3 regions of the Sodalis sp. RH22 genome follow, and region 2 is predicted to be linked to each of the others. Evidence: predicted binding sites of a transcription regulator. Region 2 holds the regulator's gene; each other region holds the start of a gene.

Region 1 (5,713 bases), 1.5 Mb from region 2:
ACGAATCACCCGGCATGAAGAAAATAGCGCGGCGGAGGAAGCGGTCGCCACCTTGATGCTTTATGAGCATCAACCGGACAACATCGTTCTCTGGATCCGGGAGAATATGAATCCTGCGCTCGACAACCGGATGAAGCAGACGATACGGGCAAGACGCAAACGTCATTTCAACGCCGAGCATCAGCACACGCGCAAAAAATCCATCGACCTGGAATACCTGGTATGGCAACGGTTGGCGGCCCTGGCGCAGCGGCGGGGTAAAACCCTCTCGGAAACCATTGTTAACCTGCTGGAAGATGCCGAGCGTAAAGAGAAATACGCCACGCAGATGTCTTCCCTGAAAGAAGATTTGAAAGCCATCCTGGGTGAAGAGGGCTAGCGGGGAAATAGGGTGGGACGGACAATAAAAAACCCCGCCAGGCGGGGTTTTTTTATGAAGCTGACAACACTTAAGCCTGCGGCTGTGTTACCACTTCTTTGATACCTTTCACTTCGATTTCTACGCGACGATCCGGTGCCAGGCAGTTGATCAATGCTGCACGCGGTTTCACGTTATCGCAAGTATTGCCGGTGACGGGGTTAGATTCGCCCATGCCACGTGCGGAAATCTTGTCGGAAGGGATACCCTTGGATACCAGGTAGGTCACTACGCTTTGCGCACGAGCCTGAGACAGTTTCTGGTTGTATTGTTCAGAACCGATACGGTCGGTATAGCCCAGAACGACAACAGAACCGTCTTTAGGATCCATCGAGCTCAGCTGGGAATACAGCTGATCCAGAGCCTGCTGGCCTTCAGGTTTCAACTGAGATTTGTTGAAGCCGAACAGCACGTCGGAACGCAGGGTAAAGTGTTTGGTCTGGACAACAGGAGCCGGTGCAGCGGCAGGAGCCGGTGCAGGAGCGGCAACTTCATCTTGACCGAAACGGTAGGAAACACCTACGCTCACGAGAGCATTGTCAGGACGGGCGCCAACGGTACCGGCATCACCGATATTGTTGGTCCACTGGTATTCCAGACGGGTTGCCCAGTTTTTGGTTACTGCGTATTCAAGACCTGCAGCCGCCAACGGAGAAACGCCAGTGTCGTTGTCGCTCAGACGACCACCGGCTCCATTAGCATAGTTAGCTTTGGAGTCAGCACGCCATACCATACCACCCAGACGGGTATAGATATCCAGGTCATCGTTAAGCGGGTAGCTCAGTTTAGTGGTCAACTGAATGCCCTGGGCTTTAAATGCACCGTTATCAACGCTGCCTTTATAGGCCATACGACCCAGCCAGTCATAACCCAGTTCAAACCCTAAGTAAGGGTTAGCCTGGTAACCAACAAAAGCACCTGCGCCGATTTGATCGTTGCGGGTTGGGCCATTGCCGATGCGGCTGTCATAACCGTTACCGTAGAACCCGGTATCGTGATACTGGGACCAGCCCAGTTTACCACCGGTGTACCAGGTGTTGTCTTTCGGAGCGGCTTGCGCTACGGTCGCGAAACCCGCCAGTGCCACTGCAAGTGCGATAGCTGTCTTTTTCATTTTTTGCGCCTCGTTATCATCCAAATAGGCAATGAGCTCTTAAAGCTAATTTAAATATTCCATTGCCAGTGTCCATGCTCTGGGTTTGTACATCGCCCTTAAAAGGCGTTATAGAGCAGCCCTGGCGAATTAAAGTCTACAACGAAGTAGGAAACTTACAAGTAAGATGTAGTAAGCCGCTAATAAAAAACAGCGTTTCATATAGGCTTTATTGATGATAGGGACGAAAAAAGTGATATCGCTTTAGGCGCCGTTGCGGGCGGGGAACCGCGTATATACTGGATTGTTCTGAGTTACAGGGGCGGAAATCACAAGATGCGACGCCCCTAATGAGATTAATCTTAAATTTACTTAATGATACAAAGTAGAATGAATCTTTAAGCCTGAAAACTGTCCAGATTTCCGGCAAACCTCATTTTGCGGGTACATGATGAACCCATAAGTGCCGCCATGCTGCGCTGCGTCACGCAGGCGAATTTTCTCATCCGCCGTCAATTCCGTCGGAAACCAGCCCAAAATGACGCTGTAATTCCCCGTCCAGAGTGCTTTCTCCATGGCGGCGACGGTATCGAACGCGGTGCGATGGCGCAACTGCACCATTTTTTCCAGGGGCAGGCCCGACTGTTCAAGCCAGGGGCGGCTCAATCTGCGAGACGACGTAAGCCAGAGCAGCCAGCGCGACTGCGTGCCCAGCAGACGCAGCAACGGCAACAGAATATTCCCCACAACCGGCTGATCCTCGAAATAAACCACTTCGCTGATAAAACCCTGCTCCGGACGGGCCGTCGTGCTGTCGATCGGCTGTTCACCCTGGCTTGGCTGCGTCCGAGAAGAATTGGCATGGTATTGAGTCTGCATTTTGTGTCCGCCCCTGTGTCACTGTATAAAAACACAGTATAGAGGTTTGGCGCGAAAATCAATCAAAAATTTAATGACCTTCGCAGAATTGCCACTTAATGATCGTCGCGCCGAGATTAAGTTGAAAACCGCTGGGAAAATACCGTATTTTTATGGGCTGTTGCGAATTTTGAGTAAGGAATCTCGCGGTCCACAACAAGGAGAAGTTCATGGAAGTACTACATAAATGCCGCATTGCACAGGCTAAAAACTGCTTTTCTCCCTTGGGTGATATTTCCACCCGTTCACAGTTCGGCGGGTACAGCATCGCCGCCGATAAAATCATGTTCGGCCTGATTCTGGACGGCGAACTGTACCTGCGCGGCACCCGGCAAAGCGAGCATATCTACCTCGGGCAGGGAATGAGCCGGCTGATTTATACCAAACGGGGCCTGCCGGTGGCGCTTAACTATTATCACGTCGATGAACGCCTGTGGGAAGACGTACACACGCTGCTGGACCTGGCGCGCCGCGCCATCGACGAGGCCAGGCAGGAAACGCGCATCAAGGCGGCCAGCTTGCGGTTAAAGGATTTGCCCAATATCGGGCAGGGTATCGAGCGCCTGTTATGGAAGGCCGGTATCAGGGATATCGATGCCTTGCGCTATTACGGCGCCAAAAGCAGCTATTTGAAACTGCGTAAAATCAAGCGGAACCTGGGCGTCACCGTGCTGCTCGCGCTGGAAGGGGCATTGTCCGGGCGCCACTATGCCGCGTTGCCCCAGGTCCAGCGCAGCGAGCTTCTGGACTGGTTTTCACGGCTCCCCTGCCGCTAGCAGCCGGTTAATGCATGCCGCCCGGCGGCGGCATGCGGCGCTATCACTGTTTTTCTATGTGCTGTTTACGCTCAATCAGTTCCGGCAGCAAATCAAGCAACAGGCTGATTTGCTGCAAAACCAGCTGTTCCCTGGCTTCCGGGTCCGGCAACAGCCGCTGGATGCGCGCGATAAGCCGTTCCCGTTCCTGTTCCACCCGCTGCGCGAAATGCTCCTGGCATTGCAGCGCGTCGTCCACATAACAGACGGCATCGTCCAGCACCGCCATCAGCGCCGGGTCAACAATGCGCTCCCGGTGCGCGCCAAGCGTCGAGATGTAGCTCAGCAGGGTGTGATTCAGGCACAACAGGCGAAACGCCGACTCCAGCAGCTCGCTGCGGGTTCTCGGCTCCGCCGCCATATTGGATACCACCGAGGCCAGCTCCGCGTCGCGGTTATGGGCATCCCGCCGCGCTACGCGGTATTCCAGGCGGTTATCCCTGCCCTGATGATACTGCACCAGAATGGCGTCAAGGTAGCGGCAGTTGGCCGCGAGGCTGTTGTTCACCACCACCGGCAGGCGGCGAAAACGCCAGTCCGGCCAGATAAAGCTGACCGCGGCCCAGGCGATGGCGCAGCCGACAAAGGTGTCGAACACCCGCGGCACCGCCACATCGAATCCCTCGCCCAGCAGGTTAAAACACAGCATCACCAGCAGGGTGATAAACATGGTCGCCTGGGCATATTGCACGTTGCGAAAGGCAAAAAACAGCGTACCGCTGACCACGATCAGGATCAGTTGACCTTCGATGGACGGGACAAAATAGAGGATCGGCAGGCCGATAAGGATACCCGCCAGCGTGCCGATTATCCTTAACGCCAGCCGGCGACGCGTCGCCTGGTAGTTGGGTTGGCAGACGAACAGGCTGGTCAGCAGGATCCAATAGCCGTAACGCATCCCGCTGAGCTGGATAAAGGCATAACCGACGCACAGCACCAGCGACATGCGCACGGCATGGCGAAACAGCGCCGAGTCCGGGCTCAGGTTGCGGCTGATGCGCATGCGGATATCGCTCCAGCCGGTCAGCTTATCGTCGGCCAGATTGTTCTCTTCCGGGCTGTTGCGGGCAACCGCCTGTTCCGACTCAATGGTGGACAACTGCGCGTCGATAGCGCGCAGGTTGTTCAGCAGATGTTTCAGCGCTTTTATCTGGCTGGGCGCCACGACACGGCCGATAGCGGCATCCAGATGACTGAAGGCGCGTTCGAAACGGCTGTCGTGCTGGTAGGTCTGGTGCAGCAGGATCGATTGTGATAGGGCTTCGCAGGCGCGCGCCTGCATCGCCAGCAGCCGCTGGAAGCGGAATAGCACGTCGCTGTAACGCAGCTGTTCGCGCAATTGCCGGTATTGCACATGGGACGAACTGGCCCGTTCATGAATATCCTGGGCCACAAAATAATAATGCAGCGTACGGCGGGTGCCGCGCTGGCCGCGATCGCCGCGCAGCCGGGTCAGCAGCGACGCTTTGGTTTGATTCAGCGCCTGCACCAGATTGCCGTTCGCCATCGCCACCTCGATAAGCGCGTCGTCGTCGTCGTCTTCGGTATCCGGGTCGAACAGGTTGGCCTTGGCATCAAGATAGTGCGCCAGGTGGCTATAACAACGGGCCAGGTTATCCTGCAATGGCCGGATGGGAAACAGCAGATGGCCGAACAAGGTCAGCAGGTTGTACCAGATGGCGCCCGTCAGCAGTAACGCCGGCTGCAGATACCAAGTCTGGTACATGGCGGCCCCCAACATGGTATACACGGCGATCAAGAGCGCGCCGAACGCGATGGTGGCGTAACGCTGTCCGAGTGCGCCCAAAAGAATAAAACCGCAGGTGGAGCCGGCCAGGCCGATACCGAATAGCCAGGGATAAGGAAACAACAGTTCAATCGATACCGCGGCGATGAAAAAACTCACCAGGGTGATAAGCAGATTGCGCAGCCGGCCGCTTAGGCGATCGTCGAGATCCGCCAGCGCCGCGGCAACCACGCCAAGGGTAAGGGGAATGGTGAGCGTGGCCATATCCAGCCACCACGGCAGCGCCGCCGCGCCGCTCAACGCAATAAAAATCCGCAGGTTGTAGCGCCAGCGGCTGCTGAAGGCAAAACGCCGCAAGCCCGGTGCAAATGTCAGCACACTGTATCCCACACTCTATCCTTATGATGGCTTCAACGGTAGAAACGGCGGTCCGGATGCGCACGCAACTGCTCAGCAAGCTCGACGGGAACCACACGGCGTCCCACCGGCCATAGGGCGATAACGGCCAGCTTAAAATTGGCGATGCCCGGGGGAATGCCGATAATCGTCAGGCATTGCGCAATGCCGGTAAGAATATGCGACAGGCACAACCACCAGCCGAACAGGACAAACCACACCACGTTAAGCAGCGTGCCGCCCGATGACAGTACCGCGCTGCGGTTTTCCGGGTAAAGTTCATCCACATGCACGGCGGTATTGCCGAAAGGCAGCAGGGAGAGTTT
Region 2 (5,713 bases):
CTTGCCGTATAGCAATGCGCCGGTGGTCACCATCTCCGTATACAGCAATGCATGACGGGTCAGCTGGCGCAGAAAATAGCGGCAGTGACGATCGGTCCAGTCCAGCATCGGCGCGACGGAAAAGCGCTGCGGGGAAAATGGCGCTACGGCCAGCCGGCTGTTAGCCTCGGTTGAAAATGTCATAACGTCATATGCAGGCATAAAAATGGGTTTAAGGAATACAGGGAGATTATCTGTGTAGTGTATCACAGAAACCCTATTAGGTAGCGAACACCCCATGCGGCGATTCATCAACCATGTTAATGTTTAATTCTTACTAAACATAGGTAAATGTTTAAAGATTGTTAAATAATTATGCTTCCAGAATGCGTGAAAAGGCCACGGCGTCTCAAATAAGCACCATTTCATCCCAATACCTCCCCAAGTGATTTACAAAGCGATCATAATCATTTATCACATGATCTTAATTCAAATTTATCCAGCCATGCTGATAAAAGGTTGAAAAATGATAAATCGATATAGACAGTAATTTTTATATTTTAATATTCCCCTATGTCATTTTTTATCCGAATCCTTTTTATTTCAGGATGAATCTAATTGCAGATATTATTATGACAGTATTTATACTCGATCCTTGCACTTATACTAAATGCGCGCTTAAAAGCTCATTGTCGGCAAGCGGTATCAAAGGCGCCATTCGCGATGTGGACAATATCAGCACGTTGCGAATGAGATGCAAAAACGCCAATCCTTCGATAGTTTTTATTAATCAAAACTCTTATCAGTATCAAGGTGATGGAGAAGGATTAAAATCCATTATTGACGAACGGCCTTTGACGCTTTTTTTTATTTTCATTGGTAATGAGAATATTAAGTTCCATGATTTCGTGCCAATCAGGGACAATGTGATTATTTTATCAAAATTTATAAAGATCAGCACATTGTTAATGATAATCCGTTACTTTATGGACACCAAAGCCTGGCGCAATGACGATTCCGCCATCGGGTTCTCTCCGCTGCGTTTTAGCAAGACCGAAGTAGAAATTTTAACCATGTGGATGTCAGGTTATGACACCATGTATATCTGTACCCAATTGCACATTAAAGAAAAAACGCTTTCTTCTCACAAAATAAATATTAAGCGGAAAACCAAGGCCAGTAATAAACAGGTGATATACCATTTAATTGCTATTGCCAACAGCGTCACAGATAGTATCAATATCCGTTATCCCGTTTGCTGAAAACCAGCGGCTCCGTTCGAACGCCACAGCTAAAGAAACCTGCCCCCGATCCCCGTCCCCTCACCCTTTTGCCGGTGACAATATGGGTTAAAACACGCCAATATTCGGCGTTTTTCCGCCTTCATGATAAGATAGAGGGCGGAAATCAGCAGTGGGGGAAACGCTATGAATACCACCGATCAGTCTCAATTGCTCAGCCAGGCTGAACAATTATGTGAGCAACGCAACGTGCGCCTGACGCCACAGCGACTTGAAGTGTTGCGCCTGATGACACAGCAGGATGGCGCGATCAGTGCTTACGACCTGCTTGATCTGCTGCGGGCGACGGAACCGCAGGCAAAGCCGCCGACAATTTACCGCGCGCTGGATTTCCTTCTGGAACAAGGTTTTATCCATAGAGTGGAATCCACTAACAGCTTTGTTCTTTGCCACCATTTTGAGCAGCCCAGTCACACCTCCGCCTTCTTTATCTGCGATCGCTGCGGCCAGGTGACTGAACAATCAACCGAAGGCATTGAAGATATTTTGCAAAAAATGGCGCAAGCCACGGGTTTCGCCATGCGCCATAATGTCGTCGAGGCACACGGATTTTGTACCTTATGCGCCGAAGTGCAAGCTTGTGACAATCCCCAGGACTGCGGACACGATCATAGCGTAGCGATAAAGAAACGCTAGCGTCCCATTTTGGCTTTTACAAGAACCCGGGAGCAAATGACGTTTATTATGGCTGAAGTGAGATAACGCGTTTGGTTAATACATTGGAGAGGCGGCAAAACAGGGGAATGCTGATAGGATCATATAAAATAGGTGGTACGTCCTTGTACCTTTGGGTAGGAACACTTAAGGAAGCCATAACCGCACAGTGAATATGCATTAGTCATGATTTCCAAAAATCATTACCAACGATATTTGTTACGTGTTTCCCAGTCCTTTACTTCCGTTTCCGCGGCTTCTTTGCCGTAACCGTAACGTTCCTGGATCTTACCGATTAACTGATCGCGTTTACCTTCAACTACCGTCAGATCATCGTCAGTAAGCTTACCCCATTGTTCTTTCATTTTACCTTTGAACTGTTTCCAATTACCGCTGGCTTCATCTTTGTTCATCGGAGTTCTCCTTGGTTATCGGTTTCTCAGTCAACATCTGCCACTCCAGGTTTTGTTAGCGCATAGCGAGGACACGTATTGCGTCCCAAAACCTGCATGTCATAAGTTAACCCTATGTCTAAAGTATAGCAGGGGATTTGGCATAAGGTTTATTCAGCAGATGATTAGACCATATTGGCAGGGTTATAAACGCCGTATGGGCTATAAGGTGAAATAAAACAGTAGGTAGAAGGTATCAGCCCGTACACCGCTAATTGTAACTAAATATAAATACCGCTAGCGGCAGCGGACGCGCCGCGGCACTTTTATGGCGGCGAACCCGCATTCCGCGTCGCCGGTTATCCGCCATAAAATTCTCGCTGACGCGGGATAAGGGATATTCAGGATGCCATGGAGCACCGTGAGTTAAATCCAGTTGCCGTTGCGGATAACGCCGACCGCTAAACCTTCGATGGACATTTCCTGCTCGCGCAAATCGACAATAATGGGCGAAAACTCGCTGTTTTCCGGTAGCAACTCAACGATGTTACCGTGTCTTTTCAGGCGTTTTACCGTGACCTCGTCATTGATTCGCGCCACCACGACCTGACCATTATGGGCATCCTGGGTTTTATGCACCGCCAGCAGATCGCCGTCCATGATGCCGATATCCTTCATGGACATGCCGCTGACACGCAGCAGGAAATCCGCGTGGGGCTTAAACAGATCGGGATCGATCTGGTAATGGCTTTCGATATGCTGTTCGGCCAGCAGGGGTTCTCCGGCGGCCACGCGGCCGATCAGCGGCAGGCCGGTTTCTTCTTCTATCAATAACCGGATGCCGCGCGAGGCGCCGGAAACGATTTCAATGGCGCCCTTGCGCGCCAGCGCCTTAAGGTGCTCTTCGGCGGCGTTAGGGGATTTAAATCCCAGACGATGCGCGATTTCCGCCCGGGTCGGCGGCATGCCGGTTTGCGCAAGATGATCGCGGATGAGGTCAAATACCTCTTGTTGTCTGGCGGTTAATGCTTTCATTCCGTCCCCTGTTTGTTTATACAGTCTTTCTGTGAGTATATACAGGTCCGCAGCAATTGAAAACCACAAGCGTTGCAAAATGTGATAAAACCCTGCCGACGACCGGCCGCGCCGGCCATTTTAAGGAATATACCGCCATAACAGCGTTATCCACACGAACAGCGCCAAAACAATGGCCAGGGTCACCGCCGCCGAGCCCAGGTCCTTCGCCCGGCCAGAAAGTGGATGCAGCTCCGGCCCGATGCGATCCACCACCGCTTCAATAGCACTATTCACGATCTCAACGATCAGCACCAGCCATACCGAACCGATCAATAAAATCCGCGCCACGGGTTCTGGCTCCAGGTAACAGGCAAGGGCAATCGCCACCACGGCAACCACCACTTCCTGGCGAAAAGCGGCTTCATGCCGCCAGGCGGCGCGATATCCTTTTATGGAATAGCCCATGGCGTTAAAGATGCGCCGAAGTCCGTTGGTTTGGTTTGCCATAATTTTGCGCGCTAAAGAAAAATTGTGCCTATATTACCGTTTCTTCTCGTTCGCATCACCACAGATCTGTCGCGCGGTTTCTGGTATTCTTGTGGCGCAATGCTAACAAGAGGCTTCACGAAGATATGTCAGGCTGGCGTACTATTTATTATACGTTGTTGAATTTACCGCTCAGGCTACTGGTGCGGAGTAAAGCCATTCCCGCCAATCCCCGGCAAGAAGCCGGCTTGGACCCGCTGCGGCCAATGATGTATGTTTTGCCCTATAACTCCAAGACGGACCTGCTCACCCTGCGCGCGCAATGTCTGCAACTTGGGTTGTCCGATCCGCTGATACCACTGGAGATCGACGGCGTCGTCTTGCCGCGCTACGTCTTTATCCACGATGGCCCCCGTATTTTTCGCTATTTTTCCGAAAAACTGGAATCCGTGAAGCTGTTTCACGATTATCTGGATTTACATCGCAATAATCCGCAGCTTGATGTCCAGATGGTGCCGGTATCCGTTATGTTCGGACGATCGCCCGGCCGTGAAGCGCAGCAGAACCAGCCGGCGCCCCAGTTGCGCCTCCTCAATGGTTTCCAGAAGTTTATCGCCGTCTTGTGGTTGGGGCGCGACAGCTTTGTGCGTTTTTCCCGTCCGCTGTCCATGCGCTATATGGCGACCGAGCATGGCACCGATAAAACCATCGCGCAGAAGCTGGCACGCGTCGCCATGATTCATTTTGCCCGCCAACGCCTGGTGGCTGTGGGGCCGCGGCTGCCTGTCCGCCAGGATTTATTCAATAAGCTGCTGGCGTCCAAGGCGATTGAAAAAGCCGTGGAGGACGAAGCCCGCGCCAAAAAAATCTCGACTGATAAAGCGCAGCAAAACGCCATCGAGCTGATGGAAGAAATTGCGGCGGATTTTTCCTATGAAGCCGTGCGCTTGTCGGATCGGGTATTAAGCTGGACCTGGAACCGGCTATACCAGGGCCTGCACGTGCGCAATGCCGAACGCGTCCGGCAACTGGCCGAGGACGGCCATGAGATTGTCTATGTGCCCTGTCACCGCAGCCATATGGATTATCTGCTGCTGTCCTATGTCCTGTATCATCAGGGGCTGGTGCCGCCGCATATCGCCGCCGGCATTAACCTGAACTTCTGGCCGGCGGGTCCGATTTTTCGTCGGCTGGGCGCGTTTTTTATCCGGCGTACCTTCAAGGGCAATAAACTTTACTCCACCATATTCCGCGAATATCTGGGTGAGTTATTTACCCGGGGTTATTCGGTGGAATATTTTATGGAAGGCGGGCGGTCGCGTACCGGGCGCCTGCTCGATCCCAAGACCGGCACATTGACCATGACCATCCAGGCAATGCTGCGCGGCGGCAACCGGCCTATTACGCTGGTGCCCATCTATGTCGGCTATGAACATGTTATGGAAGTGGCGACCTACGCCAAGGAATTACGGGGCGCCACCAAGGAAAAAGAAGGCTTTGTGCAGATGGTGCGCGGTTTACGTAAGTTACGCAACCTGGGACAGGGTTATGTCAATTTTGGCGAGCCGCTGTCGTTAAGCGCCTATCTTAACCAGCAGGTACCGCACTGGCGTGATTCCATCGACCCCATCGAAGCCCAGCGTCCCGGCTGGCTGGCGCCGGCGGTGGATGACATCGCCGCGAAAATCATGGTGCGCATTAATAACGCCGCGGCGGCAAACGCCATCAACCTGTGTTCCACGGTGTTGCTGGCCTCCCGCCAGCGTTCGTTAACCCGCGAGCAGCTTTTGCAGCAGTTGGCCTGCTATCTGGAACTGATGCGCAATGTGCCCTACGCCGATGACGTCACGGTGCCGGACACCACGGCGCAGGACCTGTTGGAGC
Region 3 (5,713 bases), 180 kb from region 2:
TATTTGCATGCCCACAAAATATAACGTCATCACTCGATAGCAGGAGATGCATATGGAAGATACCTTATTTTCCGTCAAAGATAAGATTATCGTCGTGACCGGCGGCCTGGGGCAACTGGGCGCCCAATATGTCAAGGAGCTGCATAAACGGCAGGCCAGGGTGGCGGTTTTCGCGCAGAACATCGCTGAAGAACGGCTGCTGAAGGTGTTCGGCGAGCAGCGGGAATCCCCGCGCCTGGCGTTTTATCAGGTTGATATCACCGACAGCGGCAGTATCAATCGTGCGCTGGATGATATCGAGCGGCAATGGGGCGTACCAGACGGGCTGGTGAATAATGCCGGCATCGATACCCAGCCCAGCGCGCCGCCGGAGGTCTCCGGCCCCTTTGAGCAGTTCCCCGTGGACGTCTTCCGTAAAGTGGTGGAGGTCAACCTGGTGGGCACATTTCTGGCGACCCAGCAGGTAGGCGCCAGGATGAAAGCGGCGGGGAAAAAGGGATCCATCATCAATGTCGGATCGATCTACGGCGTGGTGTCGCCGGTGCAGGATATCTACAGCTACAAAAAAGAGGATACCGGCGTGCCCTTCATCAAGCCGGTCGCCTATTCCGCGGCCAAATCGGGACTGTACAATTTTACCCGTTATTGCGCCACCTACTGGGGCCGGGACGGTATCCGGGTCAATACGCTGACCATCTCCGGCGTGGCGCGACCGGATCAGGATCCGCGGTTCCAGAAAAATTATATCGCCCGCATGCCCATCGGCCGCATGGCCAATGAAGATGAATATAACGGCACTATCGTGTTTCTCCTTTCCGACGCGTCAGTGTATATGACCGGCGCCAATGTGGTGGTGGACGGAGGATGGACGGCATGGTAAAGCGCGGCGGGTGGGATAAATACCGGGGGGTCATTTCAGCGCTGGTCACACCGATGCATGAGGATGAATCCGTCAATTACGATGTGCTGGCGAAGGTGGTGGAACATCAGCTCGAGCGCGGAGTGGAGGGATTTTATTGCTGCGGATCTTCCGGGGAGGGCCCGCTCCTGGGCATGGAGGAACGGGCACAGCTGCTGCGCGTCCTGGCGGCGCAGGTGAAAGGCCGGGTGCCGGTGATCTCCCATGTCGGTACGGTGAGGACCGCTGACGCGGTCTCTCTGGCCCGGCAGGCGGAACAGGATGGCGCCGACGCGGTATCGCTGGTGCCCCCTTATTATTACAAATTCTCCAAAAAAGAGATCATCGCGTATTACCGGCGGGTGCTTGCGGCCATATCGCTGCCGGTGATTGTCTATAATATCCCGCAATTCACTTCGGTTGAACTTGACGAGGAAACCGCCGACGCGTTATTAACCGATGAACAGGTGCTGGGGGTGAAGCATACCTCGCACAACCTCTATTCCCTGGAGCGCATGGCGGCAAAATATCCCGGCAAGGTTTTTTTCAACGGCTTTGATGAGATCTACCTGTCGGCGCTATCGGCCGGCGCGACCGCCACCATCGGCACCACGGTCAATCTGCAGCCCGAGCGGTTTTTGGCCATTCGCGACTTATTCCGGCGGGGCGAGCTCAACCGGGCGCGGGAAATCCAGCTGCAGATTAACAATGCCGTCGAATTTATGGTGGCGCGGGGGATCTTTCAGTCGGCGAAGTATATGACGGGCCTTGGCCTGGAGGACCTCGGGCCGGTGCGGGAGCCGTTCGTTCCCTTGACGGACCGGCAAAAACACGAGCTGGGCGTGCTCAATGACACTATCCGGGAGGGTATCGCGCATGGCCAATGAACCTGCCGGCCTTGCCGCGCGTTATATCCTGCAGGATAAGGTGGCTATCGGTAAAGTCGCCGAAATCATCGCCTCGGCTTCGCTGGATCCCGCCACCACTGGGCTGGCGGTGGCCGTGGTGGGCGTTCACGGCGAATTGGCGGCCTTTGGCGCCCATCACTCCTGTCCGCCTTTGCCGCGGCTGTTGGCGCAACGTAAAGCCTATACTGCGCTGATGCTCAGGCGCAGTACCCGTCTGGTGTCGGAGGAGGTGAAAAACGGTTCCCTGGATATGCGCATGCTCAATGACGCCGCCTTATTGCCAATGCCCGGCGGCGTGCCGATCGTGATAAACGGCGCCCTGGTGGGCGCAATCGGCATAAGCGGCTTGCCGGCGGAAAAGGATATCGCGCTGGCGGACCACTGGGCGCGGCAGTTCGGTTGATACGGCGCGGATGTCAAGACGGCACGCAAGGCTATGTACCTGACCCAGCAAGACATCGCGCTCAAAACCGGGATAATAAAGCAGCACGTTTCCACCAGCGTTACGGTTTCGCCGTTTCACCTGCCCGGGAGCAGCAGTTGCCGTTATTGCGCAAAGATGCGCGTAAGTTGCTGCTGGTTGAGTATTCCAGCGGCAGATAAATCACATAGCGGCTTGCATGGCTCCCGGCATGAGACCAGCAAGACTTGTTTAATGGGAATGGATTACAGCACATACAGCCGTTGAAAGTGTGGTGGACGATGAGCGACACTTGCTGATATACTGGCTATAATTACAGTATTGGAGGCGGTTATGGCTATTGAAACAAAATATGTGGTCGTCAGAAAGGGTGAAGAGAAAATGACATTTGCCAGTAAGAAAGAAGCGGAGGCCTACGACAAGATGCTCGATATGGCTGAAGCGTTCAGCGACTGGTTGTTGACCAGTGGGATGCCGTTGGATGAACCGCAGGCTGAAAAGCTGGGTCTTTATTTGGCCGAGCATAAAGACGACGTCCAGCATATACTGCGCACCAGCAAATTGCCGGAAGCCATCGGCGCTCAGGCTCCCGCAGATGAATCGGAAAGCATGGAAACCGATGGTAATGCTGATGCCGGCACAAAAAAAATCAGAGCGGTAAAAGCAGCCTGATCCCCTGCGGGAAGTACCCCAATACAGAACAGCGCCGTGAGTGATAACGCCTTGCGGTGTAGCGGGATTTTTTCATCGGCCTCACCTCCGTCAACGGCATGGATTTATCATGCCGGATTTCCAGTTCTGGGTGGAGCAGAATATTGGGGTAGGGCCATGCCCGGTGCCGCTCCGGTTAAAGATGCATTTTATAACGTTGCTTTACTGGTTAAGCTGCTGCAGGGATAATTTTGGCTGATTAATTAATAATCTGCCTGATCCCTAACAGTATGATCAACCCGCCGCAAAGCCTATCAATGACTTTTTTGGCCCGCTGATAGGCGGAAGAAATGCGTGGTTGAGAAAGGGTGATGGCAACCGCTCCGTACCAGAGTGATGCAATGATGCCGACAACGCTGAGCATGGCGATAAAGGTGCCCGCAGAAACATGCGCCGGAGCGGCAGTAGAGAATATGGCGGCGTAAAAAGCCATGGATTTCGGATTACCGATATTAGTCATCACGCCCTGAACAAAGGATTGGCGGAAATGACCTGGCAATACGGCATTTTCGTTCGCAACGGGTTGGCTTCCCGCATTGAGGATAAGGCGTAAGCCAAACCACAGCAGATATCCTGCCCCTAATATTTTCACAATCAGCGCAACCCAAGGGAATGCGGCAAATAGCAAACCGATTCCGCCGATAGCGCAACTTGCCCATAATAGGTTGACCACCACAATGCCAGCAACCAGCGCAAGGGCGGCCGAGCGCGTGGAAGCGACCGCTTTATGCACCACGGCGACAAAGTTTGGCCCGGGTATCACCACGCCAGCGAGATAAATCAGCAGCACGGTAAGAACCGCATGTGTATCGATCATGTGTTTTCCTTATAACTCGCTGACGTTAAATCAGTTTAAACTCACCAATAAATCATTGGCTTCCCATTATGCCGGGAGCAGGCCAGCAGTTCGATAACTTTGGTTTAACTCATCAAACAAGCTGAGATCGGGCCGACTCCTGGCTATTTTCACCGCTTCGGGTAGCTCATTGTCTTTAGCGGCCATCCATATAGCTGCCCAGACACATGCGATTATCACTCTACAGCGAACGGCGAAAGATGTCCGGATATTGGCGCAGGCCGTTTAATGGGTCCTGCGGTTCGCCTCACATAGCCTGCAGGTCAGCCGCAAAGCCTCATTAAGCAGGGAATAAAGCGAAGTTGACCAGCTGCTTTGAGCGAGGAGCGGAAGCTCAGTTGTCCTGGTGCTCACGCAGCACGCTTAAAGTATCTGTACGTTCCACGGTATACAGAAAAAATGAAAACGATTAACTACTGATCTTTCGGACGATCAAACACCGAATCGGTCAGTGTAGCCCTCACGTGAGGAAGGCTCTGCGGATAATTTTGCTGAATGAACTCAATCATTTTTTCCCGCACGTGGCAGCGTAAATCCCAGGCGATGGGGGAATTCTGTGCAGTCATCAATAATCTGATGGTCATGGTTTTGTCAGTAGTTTCGGTTACCTGGAGCACCTGAGTCTGTTGATCCCAGAGTTTTGTTTCACTGAGGACTTTTTCAAAATGCTTACGGAGAGGATCTAATGGCATGGAATAATCGAGGTAAAGAAAAACAGAGCCTAATATCTGTGCGTTATTACGCGTCCAGTTCTGGAAAGGATTTTCTGTAAAGTATGTGATGGGCAGGACCAGTCGACGAAGGTCCCAGATACGCACAACGACATAAGTCAGATTTATCTCCTCTATCCAGCCCCATTCATTTTCGACGACTACAGCATCATCAATTTTTATAGGTTGCGTAAAAGCTATCTGAATTCCGGCAAACAGGTTGACAAGCGACTTCTGAAGGGCAAACCCAATGATTATTCCGGCAACCCCAGCACCGGCCAGGATTGTAGTGCCGAATTTTCGGAAACCGGGAAAACTGAGAAGTATCAGAGTAAGGCAGAATGACACGAGCAATACAATAGCGACTTTTTTTACATACATTATTTGAGTGCGAATTTTACGGGCACGAAGATTATTCGAAAGATTAATGTCATAGCGGATAAAAAGCATATCTTGCGCAACATTAACTAATCGAATTAAAATGGAGCAAAATGATAATATAATAAAGATATTAAGGGTGGATGTAATAAAATCAAGGGAGTTTGGCTGAATGTTAATATAATTAACCCCTACATTTATCAACAGTAAGGGAATGAAAAGAAACATTGATCCACGAAGATGTTTTTCAAGTGATTTGAAGAGCTTTCGGTCACGATTCTGCCAGTAGCGGATGAACCTGAGAAGTATAAATCGGGCCAGGAACCCCAGTGCGAGTGAGAGAATGACGAGCAATACCGCAGGCACCCAAATTGGAGCACCAGATAACTCATCGAATATCATTAGCATTCTTTTCCCTTATATCAAGTCAACAACCTCTGGTTGTCAGATCAGTAATAAAAATTCAGTAACCGTTGTCTTAACGGTTATCTGCGGAGTAAATGGTGAACGCACATGAGTTGATGAGAAATGTAGTTAACTGATTTTTTTAACATAAAAAAACCTCGAAAGGAAACCGATAATACAAGCGTAGCATAAATGCAACTCACTGAAATTAATGATGACGTTTAATTTACTCAATCCGCCAGCAGGATGTCCGCGCTCAAACCGCTCTCGTGTCATCTGCCTGTACCCGCCCCTAGTGATGTGTTCATGCTAATAGCACAGGTTACAGATATCCATGCCGCACCTGAGTACGATCTTTTGCGCGTTGGTCGCCCAAAGCGCCAGGGTCAGCTTCTGGCACAAGGCTGCTGTAGCAGCCCTGACGAC

The links. The regulator LexA, encoded in region 2, represses DNA repair genes until DNA is damaged. The targets are predictions, from matches to a motif close to TNCTGTATGTACATACAGNA.
Region 1: a site for LexA is predicted at 2,410-2,429, ahead of sulA (SOS-induced cell division inhibitor SulA). Genes of this name have one in related genera too.
Region 3: a site for LexA is predicted at 2,529-2,548, ahead of ACL2XN_RS17135 (YebG family protein). Genes of this name have one in related genera too.

The regions. Positions count from the first base shown of each region.
Region 1 covers NZ_CP178731.1:2,053,519-2,059,231, reverse strand. The annotation lists gene matP (macrodomain Ter protein MatP) at 1-379, shown strand, start outside; gene ompA (porin OmpA) at 450-1,532, opposite strand; gene sulA (SOS-induced cell division inhibitor SulA) at 1,884-2,390, opposite strand; gene ACL2XN_RS09380 (TfoX/Sxy family DNA transformation protein) at 2,600-3,205, shown strand; gene yccS (YccS family putative transporter) at 3,249-5,369, opposite strand; gene ACL2XN_RS09370 (YccF domain-containing protein) at 5,402-5,713, opposite strand, start outside.
Region 2 covers NZ_CP178731.1:3,592,692-3,598,404, forward strand. The annotation lists gene dusA (tRNA dihydrouridine(20/20a) synthase DusA) at 1-183, opposite strand, end outside; gene rcsA (transcriptional regulator RcsA) at 612-1,241, shown strand; gene zur (zinc uptake transcriptional repressor Zur) at 1,407-1,916, shown strand; gene ACL2XN_RS16335 (CsbD family protein) at 2,138-2,347, opposite strand; gene lexA (transcriptional repressor LexA) at 2,753-3,361, opposite strand; gene ACL2XN_RS16345 (diacylglycerol kinase) at 3,482-3,850, opposite strand; gene plsB (glycerol-3-phosphate 1-O-acyltransferase PlsB) at 3,976-5,713, shown strand, end outside.
Region 3 covers NZ_CP178731.1:3,768,528-3,774,240, reverse strand. The annotation lists gene ACL2XN_RS17155 (mandelate racemase/muconate lactonizing enzyme family protein) at 1-24, shown strand, start outside; gene ACL2XN_RS17150 (SDR family oxidoreductase) at 53-880, shown strand; gene ACL2XN_RS17145 (dihydrodipicolinate synthase family protein) at 874-1,785, shown strand; gene ACL2XN_RS17140 (GlcG/HbpS family heme-binding protein) at 1,775-2,209, shown strand; gene ACL2XN_RS17135 (YebG family protein) at 2,561-2,899, shown strand; gene ACL2XN_RS17130 (LysE family translocator) at 3,138-3,755, opposite strand; gene ACL2XN_RS17125 (mechanosensitive ion channel family protein) at 4,208-5,290, opposite strand.